2 regions of the Roseateles sp. genome follow, and region 1 is predicted to be linked to the other one. Evidence: riboswitches for the same ligand, from Rfam matches in the RefSeq annotation. Region 1 holds a riboswitch; the other holds the start of a gene.

Evidence for each region. A riboswitch is a leader RNA that binds a small molecule or an ion and turns the genes downstream of it on or off. The one in region 1 is predicted to bind cobalamin.
Region 2: linked by a shared signal. The riboswitch ahead of ACQY39_RS07980 (TonB-dependent receptor domain-containing protein) and the one ahead of ACQY39_RS20400 (TonB-dependent receptor) in region 1 are both predicted to bind cobalamin.

Annotation. Positions count from the first base shown of each region.
Region 1 covers NZ_OZ253537.1:4,742,292-4,745,653, forward strand. The annotation lists gene ACQY39_RS20400 (TonB-dependent receptor) at 1-1,639, opposite strand, end outside; cobalamin riboswitch at 1,766-2,004, opposite strand; gene cobJ (precorrin-3B C(17)-methyltransferase) at 2,025-3,056, opposite strand; gene ACQY39_RS20410 (cobalamin biosynthesis protein) at 3,061-3,362, opposite strand, start outside.
Region 2 covers NZ_OZ253537.1:1,846,593-1,849,954, reverse strand. The annotation lists gene pth (aminoacyl-tRNA hydrolase) at 1-625, shown strand, start outside; gene ACQY39_RS07985 (hypothetical protein) at 628-1,137, shown strand; cobalamin riboswitch at 1,132-1,392, shown strand; gene ACQY39_RS07980 (TonB-dependent receptor domain-containing protein) at 1,492-3,362, shown strand, end outside.

The DNA.
Region 1 (3,362 bases):
TCTTGGCGATCTGGAACAGGGCCGCGCTCCACTCCAGTTCTGCGCCCGCCTGCTTGAAGCCCACTTCGGCCTGCCGGCCTTCGGTCAGGCGCAAGTTGGCGCTGGCCTTGCTCAGCGTGGCGATGGTGCCGACCGGGTCGGTGCCGCTGCTGAGCTGGCCGTAGAGGCTTTGCGCCGGGTTCAGCTGCCAGACCGTGCCCAGGCGCCAGGCGGTGGGCGTGAAGCGGCCGCTCCAGGCATCGGGCTTGGGCGAGAGGATCTGCCGCTCCACCTCGCTGCGATCGCGGCGCAGACCGGCGCTGACATGCCAGCCGTCCAGCGGCTGCCAGTCGGCCTCGGCGAACAGGGCCAGCTGCTCGGTCTGCGAGCGGTTGCGCGGCAGCAGCTCGGCCGCGGCGATGTAGCGGCCGGGGTCGAAGCCATGCAGGGGCACGCTGGTCACCGTCTTGTACTCATACAAATCATTGGCATGCTGAAAACGCAGATCCATGCGTTCCGCGCCCAGCGACCAGTTCAAGCGTCCACCCTGCCCGCCCTGCCCCAACAACTCTGCGCGCAGCCCGTTCTGGCGCAGCTCATGGGCAATACCCAGATAGCCCGAACGCCGCACCGTCTGCGCATCGGCGCTGAGCGCGTACTCCTCCAGGTTCTGCCAGCGCCGGTCGGCCTCGAAACGGTAGGCCACCACGCGGGCGGCCAGGCCCTCGCTCAACCGCCAATCCAGGCGGGCGCGAGCGCGCTCCTGGTCCATGCGCCAGATCGCGTCGCTGATGTTGTAGTTCTCGCCGCGCAGCTCGGCCCAGAGCTGGCCGTTCTTCAGCGGGGCACCGTAGTAGGCACTCGGGCTGTCGCGGTGGATGTCCAGGCTCAGATCCAGGCGCAGATCGGGCGTGGCCTGCCAGCGCAGCATGCTCATCAGCTTGCGGTTGCGGTGCTGGCCGCGTGCGACGAAACCATCGCCGCCCTTGGCCAGCGCATCCAGGCGCAGGCCAAGCTGCTCGCCCAGCGGCCGGCCCAGGCCCAGGCCGAGGCGGTACTCGCCGTCCGTGCCTAGGCCGGCCGTCAGCTCGCTGCGCGCCTCGCGGCCCGGCGCCTTGCGCACCAGATTGATCAGGCCGCCGATGGCGCCGTCGCCGTACAGCACCGAAGCCGGGCCGCGCAGGATCTCGATGCGCTCATAACCAAAGCTGTCAGCGGGCCCGGACTGGGTTCCCGAGGCTGTGGCCATGCGCAGGCCGTCCTCGGCCTGCGCCACCGAATCATTGCCGCTGAAGCCGCGGCTGCTGTAGGTGCTGCCCGAGCCCGGCGAGCCCAGGGCCGCCAGGCCGGTGCTGCGCGAGACCAGCTCGGCCACGCTGGCATCGCCGCGCGCCCGCAGGCGATCGACCTCCAGCACCTCGACGCTGGCCGCCGTTTCCAGCGGGCTCAGGCCCAGGCGGGAGGCCGTGCTTTGCGGCGTCTGCAAGACGCTTCTCTGGGCCTGGCCCTGGATCTGCACGGTGCGCAAGGAAATGGGCGTCGGCGCCTCAGCATCGGCCGCAGGCGGACGGGTCTGGGCCACAGCGGCGCAGCTGGCGAGCGCGGCAGCGCCGAGCAGGGAAAGATGGCGCGCCCCGGGGCGGCCTTGCAATGTCTTCATCATCAAATGTCGTCGGTTCGACCGCCCGCATGGCAGGAAACCGCAGCCTCGCGCCGATGGCGCAGGCCTCAGTTCCGTCCAACACCCCGTGGGCGGTCGTGTTCACAAGCCTCTTGCCGTGGCAAGGGGTTGAACAGCTGGCAGGCCGGTATCCGGACTCGCGAGTCTTGTGGCCTCGCCTTCCCAAGCCCTGAGGCTCAGTGGCAGGTGTTTGCGCCGTGGCAAACACCGTGAGGACACCGCACTCGCCCACCGTTGCGGGGGCAGTCGGGGCATGCGGTCTTGTGGCAAGACCTGACCCCGTTCCCGTTGAACCCGAAAACCCTCGGAAGGGTTCGCGCGGCACCTGGCAGCTGTGTACTTCTTCGTGGTCGTTCAGCGTGTCTCAGCCCTCGATATCGGCCTCCTCCTCTTTGCTGTCCGGCGCCGCGGCTTCCAGCGGTTCGCTCAGGGTCGCGCGCACATAGTCCAGCGGCAGGCGGTGGCGCGCGGCGAGCAGCTCGAAGCTGTCGCCGGCCGCATGGTCGGCCTGCAGCCCTTCCAGCCAGCCCAGCAGGCCGGTGGACAGCGAGCGGCCGGGCCGCTCGCCCGCGCGGGTCTCGCCGCCTTCGCTGAGGTCGTATTTGTTGGAATAGCCGCGCGGCGTGACCATCAGGCCATGCTGGATCACGGTGTTGCTGTTGCCGATCAGCACGGTGCTCAGCATGCCGATCTCGCACTCGCTCATGCGGTCCAGGGTCGTGAACTCGATGCGCTCGCGCCGGCGGTAGGCGCTCTTGACCACGGCGACCGGTGTGTCGGGCCGACGGTGGCGCAGAAAGAGGCGCTGCGCCTCGACGATCTGGCGCGTGCGCCGACCGCTCTTGGGGTTGTAGAGCGCCACCACAAAATCCGCCGCCGCGGCGGCATCGAGCCGGCGCGCAATCGTCGGCCAGGGCGTCAGCAGATCGGACAGCGAGATCGAGCAGAAGTCATGCGTCAGCGGCGCGCCGACGCGCGAGGCGCAGGCATTGATGGCCGAAGCGCCGGGCACGATCTCCAGCTGCACCGGGTCGTCCGGCGTCCAGCCGGCCTGGAACAGCACCTCGTAGGTGGGCCCTGCCATGCCGTAGACGCCGGCGTCGCCCGAGGAAATCAGCGCCACCTTCTTGCCCAGGCGGGCCTGCTCCAGCGCGCTGACCGCCCGGTCCAGCTCCTCGGTCATGCCTTTGCGCACGATCTCCTTGCCCTCCAGCAAATCGGCCACCAGCTTGATGTAGGTGACGTAACCGATCACCACATCGGCCTCGGCAATCGCCGCGCGAGCGCGCAGCGTCATGTGCTCGACGCTGCCGGGGCCGATGCCCACCAGCATGATGCGGCCGGGGCTGGAATGGTTGGGCTCGCTGGCATCGCTGGGCTTCAGTGCTTCATTCATGGCTTCATTCCTTGTGTGAGCGGGCCACCGACACGGTGGCGTGGCGCCCATCGGCGCCGCGGTGCTTGTGTTTTTCCAGCAGCAGATCGCTGACCCGGCCGCCGCCCAGCAGCAGGGCCGCCGCCTCGCTGACCGAGGGCGTGCCGGTGTGGCGCCGCACTGTCTCCGAAGGGTTGGGCACCTCGACACGGGCCAGCTCGGCCGCGCTGAAGAAGTGCAGCGGCCAGCCCTGGGCCGCGGCAAAGGCGAGCAGGCCGGCCTCGTCGGCCTTGAGCGCGATGCTGGCCAGGCCGCGCACCTGGGCCG
Region 2 (3,362 bases), 2.9 Mb from region 1:
CCGCCATAACGCCGGTTTCTGGTGGACCGATGCGCTGGCGCGCAAGCTGGGCACCACCCTGCAGCCCGAGCGCAATTACCACGGCCTGTGCGCTCGCGTGAACAACGCGCCCGGCAGCGACGGCCCGGTCTGGCTGCTGCAGCCCATGACCTATATGAACCTCTCGGGCAAGTCGGTGGCCGCGCTGGCGCGCTTCTTCAAGATCGAGCCCGAACAGATCCTGGCGGTTCACGACGAGCTCGATCTGCTGCCCGGAGAGATGAAGTTCAAGCAAGGCGGTGGCAACGGCGGCCACAACGGCTTGAAGGACATGCAGGCCCAGCTGGGCTCGGCCAATTTCTGGCGTCTGCGCCTGGGCATCGGACACCCGGGCCACAAGGGCGAGGTGGCCGGCTATGTGCTGCGCAAGCCCCCGCTGTCGGAGCGCGAGCTGTTGCAGGACTGCATCGCCAAATCCATGGACGCCGTCGAGTTGATGCTGAGCGGTCAGATGGACAAGGCACTGGCCAAGATCCACGCCAAGCCGCCACGACCCAAGCCACCCAAGCCAGTCAGCAAGCCAGATGCTGACACCGTGTCCAGCAATGCTCCCGCACCCGGTCCAACGGATCTGAAAGTGAGCTGATCATGCACAGCGCCCCGCAGCCCCGCCCCTTCGGTCACCTCACCGCAGCGGCCCTGGCTGCGGTCCTGGCGCTGCCGCTCAGCAGCACCGTCATGGCGCAGAGCCAGACACGCAGCACGACGATCTACCGCTGCGGCCCAGACGGGCGAGACCTGCGCGACGCCCCTTGCCCCGAGGCAGCCGACAAGGCGCCCCAATCCCTCAGCTTCGACCAGCCCAGTGCCGCCGACCGGCGTGCCGCCCAAGAACTCGCCCAGCGGGATGCAAGGCGAGCTCGCGAGCTCGAAGTGCAGCGCCAGCAGCAAGAGGCCGAAGCCCGGCACCGGGCGGCTCCTGCCATCGCCATCCATGGCCGAGGCCAGCCTCCCGCAACAGCTGCCGCCCCCAGCAAGCAGGCGCAGGCCCCGACGCCGCCCAAGCCACCCAAAGGCCCCAAGCCACCAAAGACACCCAAGGCGCCAAAGGTGAGCCAGCCGGGCAAAGCCGCCAAGCCCGCCTCTGCGGCAAGCTAGAATCTCGCCGTTGGTGCTCGTGCAGGCATTCATGTCTGTGCAGTTAAACGGGAATCAGAAAGGCCGCGCTCCCACGGAGCCATGCCCAACCTGAGCTGTCCCCGCAACGGTAAGTGAACGAGTTCGACAACGCCCGCCGGGCGCCCGCTCGCACCTCAGCCTCTGTCAACAATCCACTGATGCCTCAAGGCATTGGGAAGGACACAGCAGGCCATGTTCACCAGCCCGGATACCGGCCAACAACGTGGTGCGCCGCGTGCCCATGCCCGAACCGGGCTGGTGCCGCAGCACATCGTTCAACAGGCGCTCAGCGGGTGAGCTGGCGCCTGGCAGTCTTGCTTGTTTCTCGTTCACATGACCTCTTCTGTCCGGCCCCAGGCCCGCACTCAGGCGCGCGCGTCCTTGTCCGCTTCTGCCGCATCCACCTCCCGCTTGTCTTCGATCACGCAGCGCAGCCTGCCATTTGCGCTGACGGCCCTGGCGGCACTCAGCCAAGCGCCCGTGCAAGCACAAACCACGGCCATGGGCCCCAGCAAGCTGAGCTCGGTGGTGGTCACGGCCACGCGCAGCAAGCTCGACCTCAACCAGGTGCTGGCCGACGTCACCGTGCTGACGCGCGCCGACATCGAGCGCCAAGGCTTCGGCAACCTCGCCGATCTGCTGAGCCGCCAGTCCTGCGTCGAAATCGTGCGCAACGGCAACCCCGGCAGCAGCACCAGCCTGTTCACCCGCGGCGCCAACACCCAGCACACCTTGCTGCTGGTGGACGGCGTGCGCATGGACACCCAGGGCGGCAGCGGTGGCCCGGCCTGGGAGGCCATCCCCCTGTCCATGATCGAGCGCATCGAAATCGTGCGCGGCGCGGCCAGCAGCGTCTACGGCTCGGACGCCGTGGCCGGCGTGGTCCAGGTCTTCACCCGCAAGTCCACGGGCAAGCCCCTGGTCGACATCGGCGCCGCCATCGGCTCGCTGGGCACGGTCAAGGCCGATTTCAATGCCAGCGGCTTGCTGGGCGACTTCGACTACGCCTTCGGCCTCGCCAATGAATACTCCGAAGGCTTCAACATCCGCAAGGTCAGCAATGACCCGGCCTACACGCCGGACATCGACGACTGGCGCAACTACAGCCTGAATGCGCGCCTAGGCTACCAGCTGAACCGCCAACACCGCGTGGAACTGGTCAACACCAGCGCGGCCACCGATGCGGCCTACGACGCTTCGGCCAAGCCCAAGGCCGGTGTCAGCGACCGCAATCTGCACCGCACCCAGATCACGCGCGCCCTGTGGAGCGCGCAGTGGAATGCGGACTTGCAGACCGAGCTGAGCCAGGGCGTGTCGACCGAGCGTTATGAAACGCAGACCAACAAGGCCAGTACCTATCTGACCGAAACCCGCGTGCGCCAGACCGCCCTGAGCGGCAGCTACAAGCTGGGCGCGAGCCTCGGCCAGATCAACGGTCTGCTGGAACGCCGCAGCGACGAGCTGGTGAACTCCGGCCTGCGCAAAGACGTCGGCGGCCGCGCCGACCGTCATCAGGACGCGGTGGCCCTCGCCTATCTGCTGAGCCTGGGCAGCGTGGACTTCCAGCTTCACGCCCGTCATGACGATGACAGTGACTTCGGCGGCACCAACACGGGCACGGTCGCGACCGGCTGGCGCTTCGCCAGCGGCTGGCGTGCCTGGGCCAGCGCCGGCACCGCCTTCCGCGCGCCGACGCTGTACCAGATCTTCAGCGAATACGGCCCCAAGCCCGGCGTGGCGGCCCTGAGCCCCGAGCGCGGCCGCAACTCCGAGCTGGGCCTGAACTACAGCAACGGTGACAGCGAGCTGGGCCTGACGGTCTACAACAACCGCATCCGCGACCTGATCACCTGGGACAGCGGCTTTGCCGCCAACTGCATCTCCACCTTCGGCGGCTGCTACGGCAATCTGGCCAAGGTGACGCTGCGCGGCGTCAGCCTGCAGGGCGAGACCCGCTTCGCCGGTCTGCGCCTGCAGGGTTCGCTGGACTGGCAGGATCCGCGTGATGTGGGCACCGACAAGATCCTCGGCCGCCGTTCGCGCACGCACGGCACCTTGCGCGTGGAAAAGACCCTGGACCAGTGGACCGCCGGCGCGCAAGTGCAGGCCAATGGCAAGCGCTTCGATGACCACGCGAACAAGAAGCCGATGGGCGGCTACGCGCTGCTGAATCTGGATGCGGGTTACCGCATCAACAAGCAGCT